3 regions of the Thioalkalivibrio sp. ALMg13-2 genome follow, and region 3 is predicted to be linked to each of the others. Evidence: predicted binding sites of a transcription regulator. Region 3 holds the regulator's gene; each other region holds the start of a gene.

Region 1 (7,642 bases), on a different contig from region 3:
ATGCATGGCGCCTCGATCCATGCCGCCTATACCCAGACCTCGAAGCACGTCGGGCACATCCTTCCCGGGCAGACCAAGTCGATCACCTTCCGCGCGACCACACCGGGGGTCTTTATGTATCACTGTGCCCCGGGTGGTCATGCGATCCCGATGCACGTGATGTTCGGGCAGTACGGCATGATCGTTGTCGAGCCGCGCGACGAACCCTACAAGCTGGAAGCCGACCTGGGGCAGGAGCCGGACCTGAAGCTCTATATGCTGCAGCACGAGCTGTATGCCAGTGGCAAGGAGGCGGTGGAAGGCGACGCCAGTTACACCGCGTTCAACGGCCAGCTGTTTCGCTACGTGGAGAACCCGATCCCCGTCCGTCCGGGGGACTATGTGCGCATGTACTTCCTGAATGTCGGCCCCAACCTCCTGTCCACCTTCCATATTGTGGGCATCCTCTGGGACTACGTGTACTGGCAGGGGCATCCCGAGGCACTGTGGCCCGGCGGGCAGACGATAACCGCGGGCCCCTCGGACTCCTGGGTGATCGAGTTCCGAATCCCCCCGGAGGAAGGCGTCTACACGATGCTGGATCATGGCGTCGGGGCCACCAGTCGGGGTGCCATCGGGCTGCTGGACGCCCGAGCGGACGCGGAGACCTCCTCCGAGATCCTGGCCGAAGGCCCCTCGCACGAGCCGGCAGAGCGTGCGGAGCGGATCGGTGAAGCCCGGCGTGTCCTCGCGCCGTTCGGCATTCCCGACGCCGACACCAACCCGGTACCCGCCCGGGCGGATCGTCCGGTCCGGTTCGGGGCGGATGTGGACGAGGTCGTGATCGAGATGAAGGGCAATTCCTTCTACCCGAAGGTGGTCGAGGTGGCGCCGGGCACCAAGATCACCTGGGTGAACGAGGATGTCTTCACTTATGGTCTTGGGGAGACCTCGGGTGCGCACAATGCCGTCGCCATGCGCGGCCCGCAATCGTTCGCTACGGCGATGCTGGGCCACGCCGAGAGCGACAGCGTCACGCTGACCGAGCCGGGCACGTATGACTACATCTGTGCCCCGCACCCGTACATGGAAGGCCGCATCATCGTGCGCGATCCTGGGTAGGTCAGCGCTGAGTCAGGCCATCCTGGCCCTCTCGGAGCACGGGGGCTGCAGCGTGCAGTAACAAAATGCCAGCCCATCAGTGTTTCCTGAACACTCGGCAGGTCGGCTGGACGCGGCCCGATCGCGATCGAGCCGCGTGTGACGGGTTGGTGGCGAGGATCAGGCTCCGTGGGCGCTGCGGGAGTCGTCCGGCGCCTGGTCGCGGTCCTGCATGCCGTAGTCGCGCACGACCTCGGCCACGCGCAGGCGGTAGTTGGCGAAGATGCCGCCGCGCCCGGCCGCTTGCACCTGGCGGTGCTCCTCCAGGTTGCGCCATTCCCGAACGGCGGCTTCATCCCGCCAGAAAGACAGTGACAGCACCTTGCCCGGCTGGCTCAGGCTTTCGAAACGCTCGATGGAGAGGAATCCGTCGACGTCCTTCAGGTGCTCGCGCAGACTCGCGGCCGCATCCAGGTAGTCCTGCTTGCGTTCCGCATGCGGTTCCACTTCGAAGATTACGGCGATCATGGCGGGCTTTGGTATGGGGATGAAGGGCCGATTAGACCACGCGAGCGTCGGTTCTGGGGAAGGCATTCAAGGGACGAGTGGCCAGTCCGATTCATCGAGGCACACCTGGGGCCGTCATCCCGGACGCCGCGCAGCGGCGATCCTGGATCTCCGGCGCTGGGGGAGTCGCTGACGTAGGAGATCCCGGCTCTGCGCTTCGCTCCGGCCGGGATGACGAGCGGGGGCAGCAGGCGGTTGGGTCGTGGCCCGTGATGATTGGGCGTCAGGCCGTCCTGGCCGCGCTTGCGTTGGAGATTTCGCGCCGGATCAGGTGGTCGACGTAGAGAAAGCCGAAGGGCACCACCCCAAGGAACAGGACCAGCAGCCATTTCCAGACTGGCCACCCGCTCAGGTGGCTGGCGATCAACGACGTCGCGCCATAGACGATGAACAGGATGCCGTGCACCCAGCCCACGTAGGTCACCGCCAGTGGCATATCCGCGTAGGTGCGTAGCGGCATGGCGACAAAGAGCAGGGTGACGAGGGAAATGCCCTCGACAATGCTGATCAGGCGGAAGAATTTCATAGGGCTGGCCCGGCGGCATGGGAATCGGCGCGGAGGGTAGCACACGGGGCCCGAACGCCTGATAACCTTCCGGTACGAGAAGCCTTTGCTCCGGTAACCAGGAACCCGCATGAGCACCAAGCCGCACTGGGAAGACGTCTACCAGACCTGCGCCACCGATGCCGTGGGGTGGTATCAGGCGGAGGCGCGGACGTCGCGAGCCCTGATTCGGGCGGTGGCGTCGGCCCCCGATGCCGCGATTGTCGATATCGGTGGCGGTGCCTCGGTCCTGGTGGACGAACTGCTGGCTGAAGGCTATCGCAACCTGACGGTGCTGGATCTGTCCGGGGCGGCGCTCGAGAAGGCGCGCGAGCGGGTCGGGGGACGCGCCGCAGCGGTCGCATGGCAGGAAGCGGACGTACTGGAACACGCATTCCCGGAGGCCGCGTTGGATGTCTGGCATGACCGCGCGGTGTTTCACTTCCTGACCGATCCGGATCAACGCGCCCAATACGCGAGGCAGATGCAGCATGCCCTTCGCCCGGGGGGGCATATCGTAATCGGGACCTTTGCGCTGGATGGCCCGGAAAAATGTTCCGGCCTGCCGGTGCAACGGCATTCCCCGGAGACCCTGCAGGGCGCGTTCGGCCCGGATTTCGCGCTGGTGAAGTCGCAGCGGGAGGTCCACGTGACCCCGGGCGAGACCGAGCAGTCGTTCAACTGGTGCGTGTTCCGCAAGAACGACTGATCCCGAGTGCTCCACGTTCAGCGGTGCCGACGCGGCGATCAGCGGCGTTTGACCTCCGCGGCATGGGCCTTGGCCCGGGAGCGGATCTCCTCGAAAAACAGTGCCTCCCAGCGGGTGTTGCGTTCGTCCCTCGACAGGGCGTTGTCCTGCGCCTCGCGCTTGAGGCGCTCATCCGCTCCCGTCTCCGCAGCGTCCAGGATCTGCTTGAAGCTCTCCTGTGCCGCGGCCGCCTTCGGGTCGATCCCTTGGCGTTGCAGGACATCGGCCAGCAGTGCCCCGCCTTTCTTCCACTTCGACCAAAGCCTCATAAGTGGCCCCCTGGGGTTCGTTTGGAACGGCCCGGTCCCATGCGTGACGGGCTCGGAGCCTGGGCTCCGCCAGACAACAAACAGTGTACCCGGGCCCGCCTGCGATGGAATCCGGCCGTCCAAACGGAAAAGGCCCTCCGAAGAGGGCCCCGTCAGCATCGAAAGCGGGCGATCAGTTCGAGAAGAAGCGCACGTTCGGATCGGCCATATAGGCACCGACTTCTTCCGGGTCGGCCGGGGTGATGCCGTCAAGCAGGTCGGCCTCGGTGTAGTCCGTGTTCGGCAGGAAGATGGCGCAGGTCTCAACGGTGGCGCCGTTGTTGAGCAGGTTCATCATCAGCTGCTGCGCGTTCCGGTCGGCCGGCTGCATGGTGGCGCCCTCAAAATCTTCGGTCGCCATCGTAGCGGCGGGGCCGCACAGCAGGACGCGGATCTCCTGACCCTGACGCATGCTCTGGTTGGCCAACACCATGGACATGAACTGGGTGTGGTCGTCGGCCGAGGTGACGCTGACGAACAGCTTGGAGGGCTCATCCGCCTGCGCAACTGTGCCGGCACCGGCGAGGGCGAGAAGGGCGGAAGCGGCTAGAGTCTTGATGGCTCGCATGGAAGCTCCTGATCGGTTCTTAAAGTGGAATGCCAGAATATAATCGTATGCTGATACTAAATGCAAAAGAATGCGTCTAGATCGCGTTTGCCGGGCCACCCCGCATGGGTCCACCTTCGTCGGGTGGAGGCATCGCGGGCAACTTAAATCTGGGAGTGCGTTCGGCGGCTGGAGTTCCTGGTGCCCTGTGACGAGCCCCCATTTTCCGCATCGCAAGCTCGGATCGCGCGGCTGCTCCTGACGGATCCGCTTCTTCGGGTACTTTCTTGCAAGGCGGTGGCGATCCGCCTGGCAAGTCGCAACCCTGGACCCGAAGCCGAGCTCACGGTGCCCTATAAGCGTGGGGGTCAGCCAATGCGGTAGGCGGAGGCCAGGTCGCGTACGCGCGAGGCGATGTCCGCGACCTCCTGGCTGGCGGTGGCCGTCTGGCGGGCCCCGTTGGCGGTATCGCCGGTGATGTCATTGATGGCGTAGATGTTCCGGTTGATCTCTTCGGCCACCGCGTTTTGTTCTTCCGCCGCGCTGGCGATCTGTGTGGTCATGTCGCTGATTCGGCCGACCGCCTGGACGATGGATTCCAGCGCCTCGCCGGCGCGTTCGGCGTCGTTGCTGGTGGCCTCGGCCATTTCGCGGCCGCGGCCCATCGCGGTGACGGCGTTGCGGGTACCCGCCTGCAGCGACTCGATCATCGCCTGGATATCCGCCGTGGAGTCCTGCGTGCGCGAGGCGAGGGTACGTACCTCGTCGGCGACCACGGCGAAGCCGCGTCCCTGTTCGCCGGCGCGGGCGGCCTCGATGGCCGCATTCAGGGCCAGGAGGTTGGTCTGCTCGGCAATGCCGCGAATGACGTCGAGCACCGAGCCAATCTGCTGCCCCTTCTCGTCCAGGTTGCGCACGGATTCCTCGATGGTCGCGACTTCGCCCGACAGACGTCCGATGTCGCTGACCACCGTGCGCACCACTTCGCCACCCGCGCGGGACTCCTGATCGGCTTCCTGGCTGGAGGACGCGGCATCGGAGGCGTTGCGCGCGACCTCCTGCACCGTCGCGGCCATCTCGTTCATCGCCGTCGAGACCTGTTCGGTCTGCGAGCGCTGTTGGTCGATGTTCCCGTTGGTCTGGGTACTGACGGCGGACAGCTGTTCCGCGGCAGAGGCCATCTGGTCCGTCAGGGTGCGCAACTCGCGGATCGAGTCCTGGAATTGGTCGAGCATACTGTTCAGGGCGCCTGCAGTGGCGCCGATCTCGTCGTCGGAGCGAACGTCGACCCGGCGCGAGAGGTCATGGTGCTCGGCGATCTCCGTGAGTGTCGCGCGCATCCGCGAGATCGGGAGTGCCACCGAGCGATACGTCCACACCCCGGTGACCACGACGATGATCAAGACCACCAGCATCAGCGCGCCGCTGCGCACCAGAACCTGGGTGTAGAACGCCGATACCCGCTCGGCCTCGGTCCCGGCAACATCGATCTGCAGGTCGACCAGCTGGGTAATCTGGTCGCTGATCGGATCGATGGTGTCGTACAGGGGACCGTTGAAGGCGTCGAGCTCGCCCTGGACATCGCCGGACATCCCGCCAAGAGCCCCCTCCAGACGGTCCAGGTGGGCGTTGGCTGCGCGGAACAACCCGCGGGCACCATCAGCCAGTTCCTGCTCACGGGGCGTCAGGGTCGTGGCCAGGTAGGCATCCCAGATCTCGGCGATCTCCTCTCGTGCCTCACGGACGTCGGCGAGTGCCTCTTCCGCCGTCATCCGTCCGGCGTCCGCCTTGTTGACCGCGTCGATGACCAGCACCGCATAGTTGTCGGCGATGGTCTTCAGCTGCTGCAGGGGCACGACGCGGTCGTGATAGATGTTCTGCACGCCCTCTTCGATGTTGGCTGTGCCGCGTGCGGCCAGGGCCGCCAACAGCAGGAGCGCGGCCACGGGTACCACGATGGTGATGACCAGCTTGGATCGAACAGAGAGCGAGCGGAAATTCATGGGCGGTCCTTGTGTGGCCAGTATTGTGAGCAGCCCGCAACCTCGGGCCTTGACCACTGTAAACGGCCTGGCCGGCCAAACCTTGAGGTGGATCACCCGTTGCGACGTCCGCTAGAGTCCGCTGCCAGCCGGTTCGAACGGGTGTCGGGCCTGCGCGGTTGGCGGCGTACTTGCCGGGGGTTCACCGGCGTTTTCTGCGGGGCCGACTGACGAAGCAAAAGGCAAGGTTTGAACCCGAAGGTCGCGAAGGTCTCGCGTTCTACTTCATCTCGCGGACGGTCCGGACGACAGGGTCTCGCGGATGCGCCGCACGTCGCGCACATACTCCAGCATGGCCGTCATGGCATCGGCGAACAGGTAGGCCGCGAACAGGACCAAACCGCCCGCGAACAACCCGGCGAGGGGCCAGAGGATCGCCGTCAGGATGGCCAGTCCCCAGCTCGCCGGTTCCACCAGCTCGGCTTCAAGGCCGAACGCGGCCACCGCGGTGCCCGCAAAGGGCTCCACCGCTGTCAGGGAGATGACCGACAACGCCAGCGCGAGCAGCACGAAGGCAATCGCCAGCAGCTCGCCGACCAGCCGTGTGCAGACGACAACGCAGGTGATGGCGGGATAGTCCCGCGTCTCCAGCGCGCCCAGTGCGCGGGCCCTTCGCCACAGGAGCACGACCCAGGCCAGCACTGCAACGGCAAAGAGGGCCTGCAGCAACACCAGGGATGCGACCGGCCAGGGCACCTGCGGCGTTTCCTGTGCCAGCGCCCAGAGCGTCACCGATGTCAGTAGCCCGCCCAGGCCCGTCAGGACCGCGATACCGCGCAGCCCCCATCCCGCCAGCCGCTGCAGGGGGAGTGCGCCCTCGGTCCCGCCGGTTGTCTCGTCGTTCACGGCCGTCTCCCTGTCGTTCGCATACGGCCACACGATAGTGCCCGAAAACCGGCCCCGTCAGGTCGCGGGAGAGCGCCTGGGTCAGTCCTTCTTGCCGAGCAGGTCGGCGAAGCCGTGGTTGACGTCCCGGTGGCCTGCCTCGTCGGCGCGTACCGCGCGGATGACGTCGGACAGGCGGGCATCTTCCGGAAGGTTCCAGTACTGGATCGCGCGTGCCGGCGCGGCGACGTTATCGAGCCCGCCGGACTCCACTTCCTCCAGGTACTCGGTGTAGCTGACGACCGCTTCCTCTTCGAAGTAGCCTACGATCCGGTGCGCCGTACGCGACGAGAGGATGTAGATCATAAAGAACAACGTGTAGAAGAAGCCCTGCGCCAGGATGATCAGGAAGCGCTCCAGCCAGTTGGGCGAGGTGATCTCGATGAAGGTGAGCAGGTGCATGCGCTCGTTCTCGGCCTCGTCCATCAGCGTGCGGATCCATCCGTGGTCATCCTCCATGCGCCGCAGCGAGCGCAGGTGCTGCAGCGTGGCGCCCACCATGCCGGGGACGCCCGCAACCGTCTCCAGGACCACGGCGCGGTGTCCGTAGCGCCGGGCAAAGAAGGTGTCGGCGAAGAATCGCATCAGCGAGGTAAAGCCCCGTGCGACGCGGTCGGAGAAATCACGGGGTTCGTGGTGGCGGCTCAGGTCGATATCGTGGTCGTTCGGCATGCTGCCCCTAACGCTGATCAGTGCGCCGTTTCAGGCGGCAGGTATCCATGGAGCATAGAACCCGCCGTCTGAAATGTCGTGGGGCCGCTTCACAGAGCGTGAAACCTCAGGCATGACAGAAGCCCGGACCGGGTTTCTGATGTCCAATGTCGAGGTTGTGGATCGGGCGGTGCAATCGGGGGAACCGGGAGCCGAGAAGGCGGCCTCAGAGAGAGGCGAACATCAAAGGAGAGCGCATGGCGAACGAAA
Region 2 (7,642 bases), on a different contig from region 3:
CAGGGCAGGACCAGGGCGGTTCGATGCCCAGCGATCGCCCGATGGAAACGGCCGAGCGCAGTCCATCCTCGTGGAAGCCGTAGCCCATCCACGCACCGGCGAAGTACAGGTTGTTCTCGCCCTGGGTGGCCGCGAGGCGCTGACGCGCCTTCTCCGCCGCGGTGTCCATGACCGGGTGTTCCCAGTGCTGTTCGCCGAGCACGGTGTTCGGGTGCGGCTCGCGCCAGGGGTTCAGGCTGATGATGTAGTCCTGGCGCCGTTCCAGGCGATGCAGGCGGTTCATCCAGTAGGAGACCGAGACGCTGTCGCGCGCCTGGGTGGAGCGCCCGGAGAGATAGTTCCAGGAGGACCACACGCGGCGCGAGCGGGGCATCAGCGCCGGGTCGGTGTGCAGTACCGCGCGGTTGGGCTGGAAGCGGCAGGCGGCGAGCAGACGCTCGCGCGCCGGGTCGGCCTTGTTCAGCAGCCAGCGCGCGGTGTTGGCGTGGCAGGCGAACACGACCGCGTCGAACCCCGCTGCCTGATCGTGGGTCAGGACCCGCCACCGGTCGGCCTCGGGGATCACTGCGCGCACCGGTTGGTGAATCACGCAGCCGGGTTCCAGGCGCTCCGCGAGCCGCTGGACGTACTCGCGGCTGCCGCCGACCACCGTGCGCCACTGCGGGCGATCACGCAGATCCAGCAGGCCGTGGTTGTGGAAGAACTGCAGGAAACTGGCGGCCGGGAACTCGCGGATCTCCTCGGGCGGGCAGGACCAGATCGCGGCCGCCATCGGCAGCAGGTAGTCCTCGGCGAAGCCGCGGCCCAGTCGGTGTCGGGCGAGGAACGCGCCGAGCGTGCCCTCCGGGCTTTCGCCACGCTCGAACAGGCCCTTGCCCAGGCGGTTGAAGCGCAAGATATCGCGCGCCATGCGCAGGAAGGTCGGGCGCACCAGGTTGCGGCGCTGTGCGAACAGGGTGTTCAGATCGGAGCCGGCATACTCGACGCCCGCGGGCTGGCGCGAATAGCCGAAGGACATGTCCGTATCCTGGGTGGGGACGTCGAGTTCCGTGAACAGGCGGGTGAGCAGGGGGTAGTTGCGCTCGTTGTAGACCACGAAGCCGGTGTCGATGGCCGTGTGGCCCTGCGGATCGGGTACCTCCACCGTATGGGCATGGCCGCCGAGCTCCGGTTCCGCTTCGAACAGTTGGACCTGGTGCCGGGTCTGCAGAATCCAGGCGGCGGACAGGCCGGCGATGCCTCCGCCGATGACGGCGATGCGCGAGCGTTGCATGGTGGTGGATCTCCGGGCCGCAGGGCGATGTACATCTTATACAATAACTGTACAATCTTTGTAAATGGTGGCGGTAAAAAGTTCCCCGGCTTCCAATAGGAGGGCGGTATACCGCGAAACAGGTGCAGCGGGAGACGCGGATCGTGAACACAGATAACCAGGCGCAAGCCGGCGCCCCCGAGTGGCCGGCAGAGGTGCGCGATGCACTGATGACCCACGAGATCGTGGGCATCACCTCCGGGCTGTCGGATTTCCGGGATGCCGAGGCGCTTCTGAAGGCGACGGCACCGGGGCGCTGGCAGCGGCTGGAGTGGGGCATGGGCTCGGCCCACAACCGCGAGCAGTTCCATGCGTTGCAACAGGCCACCGGCGCCGCGGTGCTGCCGCTGTTTGTGACGCGCGAAGGGGTGATCGGCGGCCTCCCTGAACTGCGCGAGTACCTGGGCCACCGGGCCTTGCAGGCGCGCGGCGAGGGCGCGCGCCCGGATACCCCGGCACCTGCATTGCAGGTGCTCGGGTACGCCGGGCTGCTACCCTTCGCGTTCTTCGGCATCGGGGCCTGGATGGCCCAGCCCGAATGGCAGGTTTTCGCGCTGGAGGCCCTGGCGATCTATGGTGCGGTGATCCTGTCGTTCCTGGGGGCGGTCCACTGGGGCATCTATCTGGCGGATCGGCAGCACCGGGTGGGTCCGCTCTCGGCGCCGGTGTGGGCGGTGGTGCCGTCCGTCCTGGCCTGGCTGGCGGTGCTGCAGCCGCTGCCGCAGGCCTTGATGACGCTGGCCGTGCTGTTTCTTGGGGTGTGGTGGGTGGACCGGCTGAGCCTGCAGCGGCGGGCATTGCCCCGTGGTTATCTCGGTCTGCGCCTGGTGCTGACCGTGGGCGCGATGCTGGCTCTGGCCTCCGGCCTCGCGGTCACTATCGCGGCCTGAGCAGGAAAGAGGAAGAACGCGAGAATGAACGAGAACAAGGAACCATCGATGAACGCAGATGCCCGCATGGCCGACGAGCCGACGGCCACCCCTGCCTCGGGCCAGCCGCTGGCCGCCCCGGAACAACTCGCCGAGCACTACCGCGAGATTCTCGCCAGGCTCGGCGAGAATCCGCAACGCGAGGGCCTGCGGGACACGCCGATGCGCGCGGCCAAGGCCATGCAGTATCTGACGCGTGGTTACCAGCAGGATCTGGACACCATCGTGAATGATGCGCTGTTCTCGTCCGATAACGACGAGATGGTCCTGCTGCGCGATATCGAGCTGTACTCCCTGTGCGAGCATCACCTGCTGCCGATTATCGGCAAGGTGCATGTCGCCTACCTGCCCGATGGCAAGGTGATCGGCCTGTCGAAGATTGCCCGCATCGTGGACATGTTCGCCGCGCGGCTGCAGATCCAGGAGAGCCTGACCCGCGAGATTGCCGAGGCGCTGATGCAGGTGACGGGGGCCAAGGGGGTTGGCGTGGTGGTGGATGCCAAGCACATGTGCATGACCATGCGCGGGGTGGAGAAGCAGCACTCCTCGATGGCGACCTCGGTGATGCTGGGCGCCTTCCGCGAGGACGGCCGAACCCGGCGCGAGTTCCTGAACCTCATCCGCGGCAGCCGCGACTGAAACCCCGACCGGGCGGAGGCGGGCGCGTTCAGCGCAGCGGGATGCTGAACGAGATGTAGTTGACCCCGGCCATGCGCATGTGGCGAACGTCCTGCGCCAGGCTGTTCAGCAGGTAAAGGCCCAGCTCGCGCAGCGATTGTTCGTCGCTGGCCGTCCACTGGCGTGCCTCGCGCAGCGCGGCCTCGTCGACCTCGGCCGCGGCGGTGCGATCGATCATTTCCACCGCCAGCGTCTCGCCTTCGCGTTCCAGACGTACATCGACCGGCCGGCTGCGTCCCGGCTCGCGGGCTGCCTGCTCGGACAGATGCATGAAGACCTCCTCCAGGGCGATCTGCAGTTTGACCGATTGCTTTTCCGGCAGGCTCAGGCTTTCGCCGAATTCCTGCGCCATGGCATGGACCTGTGGCAGGGAATCCGCCTCGGGCTCGAAGGTCGCGCGTCGATGCGGGCGGGGCCGCAGGTTGAAGATCATGCTGAGTGCCACCGCCACCGTGCCGCCGGTGGAGACGCCGTTATTCAGAAACGGGCTCAGCGCCTCCGGGATCAGGTGGTGAAAAAACAGTTCGTTCTGGAAGATGAAACCCGTCGAGAAGGCGACACCGATGATCAGCCCGCTCTGGTAGTTGAGGCCGTCCTGGGCGCACAGGCGGATCCCCGCGACGAACAACAGGGCCAGCAAAATGAGCAGGAACGCGCCGAAGACGGGGCCTGGCAGCGAGATCATCAGCATGTTGAGCTTGGGAATCAGCGCGATCAGCGCGAGAAAGGCGGCGAAGTAGTAGCCGACCCGGCGGGCGGCCATGCCGGTCAGCTCGATCGAGGAGACGCCAATGCCATAGGTCGTGTTGGGCAGTGTGCCCAGGCTGCCGGCGATCATGTTGCCCAGGCCGTCCGCATACAGCCCGCCGCGCACGCGGTCGTGGTCGATCTTGCGCGGGGTGCGGTAGGAGTTGCGCTGCGCGACCTGGGTATCGCCAATGGACTCCACCGCTCCGACCAGGGTCACGATCGCGAAGGTCAGAAGCAGCGTGAACCAGGTGGGCGAGAACTCGAAATAAAAGCCGGGCCATTCCAGCGGCGGCAGGCCGAACCAGGCGGCCTCGGTGACCTCCGAGAAATCCGTGACGCCGAAGATCATCGCGACCACGATCCCGGAGCCCAGTCCCATGATGGGCGCCCACAGCCGCAGCAGGCGTCCGCCGAAGACCGCCACGAGAATGGTGAACCCGAGTGTGAACAGGGCCACCACCAGCGCCCGCCAGGTCCCCTCGTAGTCTCCTTCACCCTGCATCATGTCGGCTGTGGTGGGGATTACGCCGAGCACCACCAGCATGATCACGACCCCACTGACGGTGGGCGTGATGATGCGGCGGAATAGCCCGAGATAGCGCGCGAACAGAAACTGTACCGGGGCCGACAGCACTGCAAGGGTGCCGACCAGCGCCATGCCGCCGACCAGGGCGGCCTCGATGCCCACGGCCAGGTAGGCGGTCGAGGTCCCCATGAAGATCAGGTAGCCCGATCCGATCGGGCCGACGCGGCGGACCTGAATCAGTGTGGCAAGCGCGCTGCCGATGAGGGCGGCGAATACGGTCCACTGGGTCGCGGCCAGATCGAGACCGATGGCGCGGGCCAGGATCAGGGGGGCGATGATGATGGCCGGTGCGACCAACAACAGGCTCTGCAGCGCACTGATTGTGCATTTGACCGGAGGCGGGTGATCGTCCACCTCATAGATGATCTTCGACTGGGAAGCTTCGGCCACGGTGCCCCCTGGGCGCGGTTGGCGAAAGCGCGCAATCATAACAGCCACGTGGTGTCGGGAGCCCAGGAGGTTTTGGTTGGGCGTTGCCCGCGAGTCGTTGGGGACGGGCAACCAGACAAAAAAAGACCCGGCGCAATGGCCGGGCCCAAGATCGTTCAGACACCCGTGTGATGGAGGGTTGTGATCTGAACGGCGGGTCATCGGCTGCCGTTGCCACGAGCCGATGATTTCCGCATCTTGTATAAGTGGACAGGGACTGTGGAAACAGGTTCCTGCCACCCGCCGCAAGAATGTGGCATGCGTCACATTTTCTCCCCCCCTGGCACCACGGAGTCGCGATGCGCGGTCTTGAACAGATCCCCTGGCTGTATGACGGCCTGATGGCCGGTGCCGATCTTCTGGGGCTGCGCCGCTGGCGACGGCGCCTGGTCGAGGGCGCCGAAGGCCGGGTGCTGGAGGTCGGGTGCGGGACCGGGCGCGATCTGCCGCTGTACGCGGATCCGACGCAAGTGATCGGCATGGATCCGGACCTGGCCGCGCTGCGGAGGGCGCGACGCCGTGCGCCGGCGGTCCCGCTGGTGGTGGCGAAGGCCGAGGCGCTGCCATTTGCGGATGGGGTGTTCGATAGCGTGGTCTCCGGCCTGGTTTTCTGCAGCGTCCAGGACCCGCCGCGGGCCCTGGGCGAGGTGCGCCGGGTGCTGGCGGACGGCGGCGCGTTGCGCATGCTGGAGCATGTGCGCCACACCCGCCCGCTGCTGGGACGGGCCCAGGACCGGGTGCAGCCGGCCTGGACCTGCGTCACCGGCGGTTGCCATCCCAATCGCGATACCGAGGCCGCGGTGGAGCAGGCCGGGTTCTGCATCGAACCCGAGGATCGCGTGGCCCGTGGCGTGATGCGGCGCTTTGCCGCGCGGGTCTGCAGAGCGCCCGAAGATCCTGCCGGACGCAACGCCGGGAAGATTGACTGAAGGTCGAGGGCCTTGTTCACCACGAAGGGCACGCAGGCGCGAAGAAGGGGAAGCATCGGCAACGAGAGTTCCGGTGCTGATCGTCGTTCGTGCAGTTGTGCGTTGAAAATCCTCCCGCGTGCGAAAAAATCGTGCATGGAGGCTCAAGTCTTGCGGGATGCGGCCGTCACCTGGGACAGGTCCGTCGTCCTGAGCGCTGGCGGGCCTGTACATTCAGATTCCGGGAGTACCAGGATGGACGCAAGCGCGATTGCCGCAATGGCCACCCAGCAAAGCCAGCAGCAGCTGGCCATGCAGAAAGATGTGGCCCTGCAGAAGAAGGCGATGGAGTCGCAGGAGATGGCCGCTCAGTCGATGCTGGAGGCGCTGCCCGACATTGGCGAGATGCAGGCCGCCACGCAGGGTCTGCCGGCAAACGTGGGCACCAACATCAACACGACCGCCTGACGCCCCCCCCAGTCCTTTCGCCCTGCAAGGCCCCGGCGCGTTACTGCCCGGGGCCTTTTCGTTTCCTGATTGGCAACGAGCGTCAGCCAGGCTCAAGGCCCGTGCGGGCCCGGGTCTCCAGGCGCCTCCTGCATCGTCATCCCGGAAACCGCGCAGCGGTTATCCGGGATCTCCACGGTATGAGTGACCCGTACGTTGGGGCTAGAACGGCGTGTGGAGATCCCGGCTCTGCGCTGCGCTACGGCCGGGATGACGCGGAAGTGTTTTGGTCCCGGGTGTCGGAGCCGCTGCGTCCGGATGCCCCCGTACCCCGCGGTCACGTGGTCTTCCGTCCGGAGCCGTCGCGCCCTGCGCGGCAGGCCGGGAGCCTGCCATGCTCCGTGCCCTGGGTGCCCTCTGTGGGTACACGCCCCGGTGTTTCCTTCGTCTCTTTGAGTGCTTCGTGGTGAACCCATTCAGGCGGCCGTCCGTTACTGCCGCTGCGCCTCGAACTCGATCATCAGTTCGACCTCGTCGCCAACGATGTCGCGGGTCAGGCCGTAGGTCATGCCGAAATCGGAACGATCAAAGCTGCCACGCATCGACGCCCCCAGCACGTACGGGCGGCCGAACAGGCCACCCAGCGGGAACGGGTAGCGCCCGACCTTGTTGATGGTCACGTCGAGATGGATGGTGCGGGTCTCGCCCAGCAGCTCCAGGCCGCCGCTCAGGCGCCCGGTGTTGTCGCCGGTGGGCTGGTAGCGCGTGGCGGTGAAGCGCATCTCCGGGTATTCCTCGACGTGCAGGAAGTCCTCGTTGCGCAGGTGGTCGTCGCGCTCGGCGTGGTTGGTGAACACGCTGTCGGTCTTGATGACGAAGAAGCCGCCCTCCAGTTCGCCGGAGTCCGGGTCGAAGGTGAACTCGCCCTCGGCCTCCAGGAACATGCCCATGACCTTGGCGTAGCCGGCGTGATCGACCAGGAAACCGACTGCGAAGTGGTCGGGGTCGATGACCCAGCGGTCGGCATCGGCCAGGGCGGCAGCGGGCAGGGCGAAGGTTGCGGTCAGCAGGCAGGTCAGGAGCGCGGAGCGCAGGCGGCTGGAAAAGCGGTGGTTGCGGGCGTCAGTCATGACACACCTCCGGTCGGTGGCGGTACAGCCAGTGGATATCCACGGCAAAGGACAGGCCGAGGGCCAGTAGCCCGGCCAGGGCGATGGTGATGGCGGCGCTGGCGGGCAGGCCGGGGATCAGCACCAGAAGCAGCACCACGGTCTGCAGCACACAGACGGTCTGGCGGCGGCGGCTGGGTGGCAGCGCCCCGGCCAGCCAGGGCCAGGGGCGGGCGGCCAGCACGAAGGCATAGCGCATCAGCCCGATCAGGATCACCCAGGGGCCGACTGCGGTCATCTGCCAGGCGAGCACGGACAAAGCCAGGATCATCGCTGCGTCCAGTTCCATGTCGAAGCGGGCCCCGAATGCGGTGGCGCTGTCGGTGCGCCGCGCGACGGCCCCGTCGAGCCCGTCCAGCAGCAGGGCCAGACCCGCCAGCGCAATCACCCAGAGGGCCAGCAATGGGTCACCCGTGGCAGGGGGGACGAATACC
Region 3 (7,642 bases):
TCAGGATCCCGGCACTTTGACCGCTGCGGTGCGCGTCGCGCTGGCGCGCTCCATCGTCCAGGACCTTGTAGGACCGGAGGATGAGCTGCCACTGATCGCCCTGGACCCGTCGCTGGAACAGCTCTTGCATAAGTCCCTCCAGGGCAGCTCGGGCGGCACGGTTGGACTGGAGCCCGGGCTGGCGGAACGGCTGCAGCGTTCGGTTGCTGACGCGGCGCGCCGCCAGGAGACAGCCGGTCAACCGGCGATCCTGGTGGTGGCACCGGAGATCCGTTCCTGGATTGCCGGCTGGTTGCGCGGCGCGGTTCGCAGCCTGACCGTCCTGGCGTTTACCGAGATCCCCGACAACCGGCGGATTCGGGTAGTGGCCACGGTCGGTCAGGAAGAAACGCAAAAGCAGTCCGCATGAGACATAGGGGTTCCGCCGCGTGAGCGGCGCAGGAGATCAAAGCATGAATGTCAGACGATATCGGGCCCGGGACATGCGCGACGCCATGCGTCAGGTGCGCGAACAACAGGGAGAGGATGCCGTGATCCTCTCCAGTCGCCGGGTGGATGGCTGGCTGGAGGTGGTCGCCGCCCTGGAGGATGGCGAGTCCTCGGAGCCAGTTCGCGAGCAGGAGGCTGCAAATCCGGCCCGCGAGGCACGTACCGCCGACCGCGCGCCGAATTCGGTGGCGCCTTCCTGGCCGGCCGACCCCGAGCTCACGGCGATGCGCCAGGAGTTGCGCGACCTGCGCAGCCTGATGACGCGTCAGTATGCGGAGAGCGACCAGGCCCGCTGGGCGGCCCGCCATCCGCTGGCTGCGGAATGCAAGGCACGCCTGATCGACCGGGGCTTCAGTGAATCGCTGGCCCGCAGTCTGGCGGGCAGCATCCTCGATGACAGCTCCCCCGAGCAGGCTTGGGAACGTCTCCGCGCGCGGCTTTCGGGCGCGATTGCCACGCATCGCCCGTCGATCCTGGACGAGGGTGGGTTGCTGGCGATGGTGGGGCCGACCGGGGTCGGAAAGACCACCACGCTGGCGCGGATCGCGCTGCGCCAGATCCGTCGGATGGGACCGGATTCGGTTACGCTGGTGACCCTGGATAGCCAGCGCATCGGTGCAACACGGCAGTTGCAAGCCTTCGCTCAGATGGCGGGGATCTCGGTGCGCGTGCTGCAGAATGCGCGCGAACTGCGCGAGTTGGCGCGGCGCGTGGACGATGGCCACCTGATCCTGGTGGATACCGCCGGGCAGGCGCCGCGCGCGGTGGAAGAGGAGTCGCTGTTCGCGCATCTGCCGCCGGATATCCGCGCCGAGAGCTGGTTGGTCGTGTCGGCCACGACTCAGGGCAGTACGTTGCGGCGGGTACTGGAGGCATTTCGCAAGGCGGATCCTTCGGCGTTGGTGCTGACCAAGCTGGACGAGGCGGAACAGCTGGGCGAGGTCCTGTCGGTACTGCTGGATCAGCACCTGGGACTTGGGTTCGTGAGCGATGGCCAGCGCATCGCCGAGGATTTTCACCGGGTCGATACGGGGTATCTGACCCGCATGGCGCTGGACGACGACGCGGAGGGCGCGCGGGCGGCTGGCAATGCACGCGAGACCTGGGCCGCCGAGCGGCTTGCGGAAATGGAACCGCCGCGACGCTCGCGCTCGCCTCTGCGCCCGGCGCAAGGGGCCGAGCCGGCAACACTGGAACTGATTCAGCCGGTTGGAAAGGGGCGCTATGCCACGCACTAACAAGCCGTTAAAGGTCATTGCGGTCGCCTCGGGCAAGGGCGGGGTGGGCAAGACCAACGTCTCGGTCAATCTGGCGGTCGGCCTGGCCCGGTTGGGCCGCGAGGTGATGCTGTTCGATGCGGATCTGGGCCTGGCCAACGTGGACCTGTTGCTCGGGATGCGCCCGGAGCGCACCCTGCATGACCTGGTGACCGGCACGGTGGACAGCCTGGACGATGTCCTGGTCCAGGGGCCGGACGGGGTGAAGGTGGTCCCGTCGGCCTCGGGTATCGCGGCGATGGCGAACCTCACGCCGGCCGAGCACGCGGGCCTGATCCATGCCTTCAGTGCCTACCGCAAACCGCTGGATGTCCTGATCGTGGATACCGCTGCGGGCCTGCAGGAGTCGGTGACTTCGTTCTGCCGGGCGGTACAGGAGACCCTGGTAGTGGTCTGCGACGAGCCGGCTTCGATTACCGATGCCTATGCCCTGATCAAGGTGCTGCACCGCGATCATGGGCTGCGGCGTTTCCGCATGGTCACCAACATGGTCAGTGGCCGCGAGGGTGCGGAGCGGCTGATGCAGAAACTCAATACCGTCTGTGGCAATTACCTGCCGGAGGTGGTTCTGGACCTGGCCGGCTATATCCCCATGGACGAGCATCTGCGCAAGTCCGTGCAGAAAAGGGCGCCGGTGGTTCAGCAGTATCCCGGCAGTCCGGCCGGCAAGGCGTTTGCCGAACTGGCGCGGACGGTGGACCGCTGGCCAGTAGGTGGGGGTGACCACGGGGGCGTCGGGTTCTTCGTGGAACGAATGCTGCAGAGCGCATGATGACGACGCGTAATCGACTTTCCGGCTACCAGGCGACGTCCACCGCGACCGGTGGACACGAGAAGTTGATTGCCGATCACGTCGAACTGGTGCACCGCATTGCGCACCACCTGATGGCCCGCCTGCCGGCCTCGGTCCAGGTCGATGACCTGATCCAGGCCGGCATGATCGGTCTGCTGGAGGCGGCGCGGCAGTTCGAGGGTGGGCAGGGGGCGACCTTTGCCACCTACGCCGGAATCCGCATCCGCGGTGCGATGATCGACGAGCTGCGTCGCAGCGACTGGACGCCGCGCTCGGTGCATCGCAACAGCCGGCGCATTGCCGCCGCGATTCAGAGCGTCGAGGCCCGCGAGGGGCGTGCGGCGCGTGGGAGCGAGGTGGCGGCCGAGCTGGATGTGCCCATTGATGATTATTACGACATGCTCAAGGACCACGCCGGAGCCCATCTGTTTGCACTGGACGATCTCGGCGGCGGGGATGACGGGGCCGATCGCGTGATTGAGGGGCAGGAAGTCTCTCCGTCGCGTAGCCTTGAGGCTGGCGAGTTTCGCGAGGAGTTGGCCGAGGCCCTGGGGGACCTGCCTGAACGCGAACGCCTGGTGCTGTCGCTGTATTACACCGAAGAACTGAATCTGCGCGAGATCGGAGCTGTTCTGGGCGTGACCGAGTCACGCGTGAGCCAGATTCGCAGCCAGGCGGTCATTCGGCTGCGTGCGCGCATGGGGTCGTGGCTCGAAGACGGCTCGGCTTTGCAGTTATTCTAAAACTCACCTTACGAATCCCGGAGTGACGTGTGGACAAGGGAATGAAAATTCTCATCGTGGACGACTTTTCCACGATGCGGCGCATTATCAAGAACCTCTTGCGCGATCTTGGCTTCAATAATACGCAGGAAGCCGACGACGGCAGCACCGCGCTGCCGATGCTGCAAAATGGTGATTTCGACTTCCTGATTACCGACTGGAACATGCCCAACATGCCGGGCATCGACCTGCTGAAGGCCGTCCGGGCGGACGCCAACCTGAAGTCGATGCCGGTGCTGATGGTGACGGCCGAGGCCAAGCGCGACCAGATCGTGGAGGCTGCGGAGGCGGGTGTGAACGGTTATGTGGTCAAGCCGTTTACCGCCGAAACGCTGAAGGAAAAGATCGACAAGATCTTCGAACGTATTGAAGCACAGGGCTAAGGATCGCCCGGTGGTGAATACGGAGTCCGTCCATCTCGCTTGCGCGGGTGGACGGACTCCGGCTCCTTCAGCGCCGTACCAGCAAGAGGCTCCTCATGACTGAACAGGAACACCCCCCACGCGACGGCCAGCTCGAGCTGGCCCGGCAACTGGTGCAGACGCTCGAGGCGGGCGACGACGTGGCGGCGCGCGCGCTGGTGCAGGATCTTGCGCGCCCTTACGACCGCGAGCTCTTCGATGAACTGGGCAAGCTGACGCGCGACCTCCACGAGGCCTTGCAGAGTTTCCGTGGCGACTCGCGTCTGGTAGAGCTGACCCAGGCGGAGATCCCGGATGCGAAGGAACGCCTGAACTACGTGGTCACCATGACGGAGCAGGCCGCGCACGCCACGATGGGCGCCATTGAGTCGAGCCTGCCGATCGCCGAGTCGTTCAGCCAGCAGGCGGCCGACTTGACCGCCAAATGGACGCGCTTTCGCAACCGGCAGCTCTCGGTGGACGAATTCCGCGATTTCGCGCGTGAGCTGGATAGCTTCTTCGGGCAGGCGGGGGAGGACGCCGAGGAGTTGCGGCGTCTGCTCTCCGAGGTGCTGATGGCACAAAGTTATCAGGACATTACCGGCCAGGTGATTCGCCGGGTGATCCAGTTGGTGACCGATCTCGAAGAGAACCTCGTCACCCTGATCCGGCTCTCTAGCGGGCGCATGGAGCAGGTGGAAGCGGCCGAGGCGTCCCTGGATCGTGGCGAAGAAGACCGCGAGGCGGACCGCAAGGGGCGCGGTCCCAGTGTGCCCAAGACTCAAGATTCCAGCGCGGATGTCGTTCAAGGACAGGACGAGGTGGACGATCTGCTATCAAGCCTGGGCTTCTAGCAGTGCACCTCATACGACTGGCGCCACGGGACCGGAGAGACTGAATGGCCATCGACCCCAATGACGAAATCCTTCAGGACTTCCTGATCGAGGCCGGGGAACTGCTGGAGGGGCTCAACGAGCAACTCATCGACCTGGAGCAGAACCCGGACGACCGGGATCTGTTGAATGCGGTATTTCGAAGCTTCCATACCATCAAGGGTGGCGCCGGGTTTTTGAGCCTGGATGCGCTGGTGACGGTGTGTCACCACGCCGAGGATGTTTTCAATTTGCTGCGCAACGGCGAACGCCGTGCCGACAGCCATCTGATGGACACCATGCTCCGCGTGCTGGACTCCCTGAACGTCATGTTCGGGGATCTACGCTCCGGAGTGGATCCGACCCCGGCCGAGGCCGACGTGGTCGAGGACCTGCGGCGCATGGCGAAGAACGAAGACGTCGCCGGGGATACCGCCGCGGCGCCGCCAGCGCCTGAACCGGCTCCCGAGCCGGTGGCCCCGGCCTCGGCCGCCGGTGACGCCATGGTGGGCGGTGGGGAGGAGATCACGGACGACGAGTTCGAGGCCCTGCTGGATACGCTGCATGGCGACGGTGCCCCGGCGCCCGTGGATGCGGCCGCGCCGGGCGGCTCCGGGGCCGGCGAAGGCCCGGGTGGCGGCCAGGATCCCGCGAGCGGCGACCTGATCAGCGACGACGAGTTCGAGAATTTGCTGGACGAGTTGCAGGCCAAGGGCGGAGGTCCGGCGACGCCCGGGCCTGCTGCGGGCGACCCTGCGGAACCGATGCCGGTCGAACCCGCCGCAGCGGCGGCAGAGCCGGAAAAAGCGGTAACGCCGGAACCGGCGGCCGCCGGTGGGCGCTCGGCGCCGCAGGGCGAGACCTCCGTGCGCGTGGATACCGAGCGCCTGGACGAGATCATGAACCTGGTGGGCGAGCTGGTACTGGTGCGAAATCGCTTGAGCATGCTGCGTTCGCAGCATGTCGACGACGAACTGGGCAAGGCGATCAGCTCCCTGGCGCTGGTGACCTCCGACCTGCAGAGTTCGGTGATGAAGACCCGGATGCAACCGGTGAAGAAGGTCTTCAACCGCTTCCCGCGCGTGATCCGGGATCTGTCGCGGAACCTCGGCAAGGAGATCGAACTGGAGATCTTCGGTGAGGAAACCGACCTCGACAAGAATCTGGTCGAGGCGCTGTCCGATCCGCTGGTGCATCTGGTGCGTAATGCTGTGGACCATGGCATCGAGACGCCCGATGTGCGCGAGGCGGCGGGCAAGCCGCGCAAGGGTACGGTAGTGCTCGGGGCGGCCCAGGAGGGCGATCACATTGCGCTGCTGATCAAGGACGACGGCGGTGGCATGGATCCACAGGCCCTGCGGCGCAAGGTGGTGGAGAAGGGGCTGATGGAGTCCGCGATGGCCGAACGCATGACCGATCGCGAGGCCTTCAACGTGATCTTCATGGCCGGATTCTCCACCAAGACCGAGATCTCGGACGTCTCCGGCCGCGGGGTCGGCATGGACGTGGTCAAGACCAAGATCTCGCAGCTCAACGGCACCATCGAGATCGATTCCGAGATCGGCGTGGGGACCACGCTGCGGGTGAAGCTGCCCCTGACCCTGGCGATCCTGCCCGCCCTGATGGTGATTCTGGACGGCCGCCGTTTTGCGATCCCGCTGGCCTCGGTCTCCGAGATCCTGGACCTGGATCTGACCAAGACGAATTACGTGGATGATCAGGAAGTCATCATGGTGCGCAAGCACGCCCTGCCTATCCATTACCTCAAGCGCTGGCTGAAGCCGGGGCACGAGCCCGAGCCGCGCAAGGATGCCCACGTGGTCGTGGTCCATACGGCCGACCGCAAGGTCGGGCTGGTGGTGGATGATCTCGTGGGGCAGGAAGAGGTGGTCATCAAGCCGCTGGGCCAGAATCTGCAAGGCGTAAAGGGCCTGGCGGGAGCGACGATCACCGGAGATGGCGGCATCGCCCTGATCCTCGACGTCTCCGACCTGGTGACCATCCTGATGCGGCAACTGCAAATGTCCGGTCGACCGCGCCGCGCGTCGCGCTCGAGCGAGGGCTGAGGATGCCGATCAAGGTTCTGGTTGTCGACGACTCGGGCTTCTTTCGTCGGCGTATCACCGAGATCCTGGACTCCGATTCCGGCATCGAGGTCGTGGGTTCGGCCGAAAATGGCGAGCAGGCGATCGCCAAGGTCCGGGAGCTCGATCCCGATGTCGTGACCATGGATATCGAGATGCCGGTGATGGACGGCATCACCGCGGTGCGCAAGATCATGGCCGAGCGCCCGCTTCCGATCCTGATGTTCTCCAGTCTCACGACCGAGGGAGCCCAGGCGACCCTGGATGCGCTGGAGGCGGGGGCGGTGGACTTTCTTCCCAAGCGCTTCAGCGACATGGCGGGGGACGAAGACAGCGCGCGCATGCTGCTTCGGCGTCGCGTGCGTTCACTGTCACGCAGCCGGGCGCGCTCCGTCAGTGCGCCGGGCACGACTACGCCCGCCCGGGAGGCGCGGCCGTCCGCGCGGCGCGAAGAGACGGACCGTCAGGCTGCGGCCGACGCGCGCAAGCCGGCTCCGCCGCTGGCCAGTACCCGGCCGCCGACGCCGCTGCGGCAGTTGCGCGCGGTTCTTATTGGCACCTCCACCGGCGGTCCAGTGGCACTGCAGGAGGTGCTGAAGCCACTGCCGGCGAATTTCCCGCTGCCGATCCTGCTGGTGCAGCACATGCCCGCCAGTTTTACCCCGGCCTTCGCCGAGCGCCTGAATGCCATGTGCAATATCGAGGTGCGTCAGGCGAAGGACGGTGACGTGTTGAAACCGGGCGTGGCGCTGCTGGCCCCGGGCGGGATGCAGACGACGCTGGAACGCGGCAGCCAGACGCATGTGCGGATCGCGGAGAGCCCTCTGGGGACCATCTACAAACCGAGCGTGGATGCGGCTTTCGGTTCCGCCGTGGATGCGCTGCGCGGACAGGTGCTCGCGGTGATCCTGACCGGCATGGGTGCCGATGGTCGCGAAGGCACG

What was found. Region 3 encodes FliA, which starts transcription of late flagellar genes. Its sites were predicted from a motif close to GCTAAAGTTNNNNNNNNNNCNGCCGATA; they were not measured.
Region 1: a site for FliA is predicted at 5,858-5,885, ahead of F618_RS0103035 (methyl-accepting chemotaxis protein). Genes of this name have one in related genera too.
Region 2: a site for FliA is predicted at 5,755-5,782, ahead of F618_RS0105455 (putative motility protein). Genes of this name have one in related genera too.

Annotation. Positions count from the first base shown of each region.
Region 1 is NZ_KB906102.1:71,878-79,519, forward strand. Features, by position in the region: gene F618_RS0103005 (plastocyanin/azurin family copper-binding protein) at 1-1,101, shown strand, start outside; gene F618_RS0103010 (antibiotic biosynthesis monooxygenase) at 1,261-1,608, opposite strand; gene F618_RS0103015 (DUF3817 domain-containing protein) at 1,871-2,173, opposite strand; gene F618_RS0103020 (class I SAM-dependent methyltransferase) at 2,283-2,900, shown strand; gene F618_RS0103025 (hypothetical protein) at 2,939-3,208, opposite strand; gene F618_RS0103030 (DsrE family protein) at 3,381-3,815, opposite strand; gene F618_RS0103035 (methyl-accepting chemotaxis protein) at 4,163-5,797, opposite strand; gene F618_RS0103040 (hypothetical protein) at 6,062-6,682, opposite strand; gene F618_RS0103045 (alternative oxidase) at 6,764-7,393, opposite strand; gene F618_RS0103050 (rhodanese-like domain-containing protein) at 7,630-7,642, shown strand, end outside.
Region 2 is NZ_KB906104.1:173,408-181,049, reverse strand. Features, by position in the region: gene F618_RS0105480 (NAD(P)/FAD-dependent oxidoreductase) at 1-1,273, opposite strand, end outside; gene F618_RS0105475 (DUF3429 domain-containing protein) at 1,396-2,202, shown strand; gene folE (GTP cyclohydrolase I FolE) at 2,227-2,880, shown strand; gene F618_RS0105465 (uracil-xanthine permease family protein) at 2,909-4,645, opposite strand; gene F618_RS0105460 (class I SAM-dependent methyltransferase) at 4,984-5,613, shown strand; gene F618_RS0105455 (putative motility protein) at 5,848-6,060, shown strand; gene F618_RS0105450 (YceI family protein) at 6,531-7,169, opposite strand; gene F618_RS0105445 (CDP-alcohol phosphatidyltransferase family protein) at 7,162-7,642, opposite strand, start outside.
Region 3 is NZ_KB906103.1:51,443-59,084, forward strand. Features, by position in the region: gene flhA (flagellar biosynthesis protein FlhA) at 1-409, shown strand, start outside; partial or broken gene flhF (flagellar biosynthesis protein FlhF) at 453-1,545, shown strand; gene F618_RS0104035 (MinD/ParA family protein) at 1,714-2,538, shown strand; gene F618_RS0104040 (RNA polymerase sigma factor FliA) at 2,535-3,302, shown strand; gene cheY (chemotaxis response regulator CheY) at 3,344-3,724, shown strand; gene F618_RS0104050 (protein phosphatase CheZ) at 3,820-4,596, shown strand; gene F618_RS0104055 (chemotaxis protein CheA) at 4,641-6,680, shown strand; gene F618_RS0104060 (chemotaxis response regulator protein-glutamate methylesterase) at 6,683-7,642, shown strand, end outside.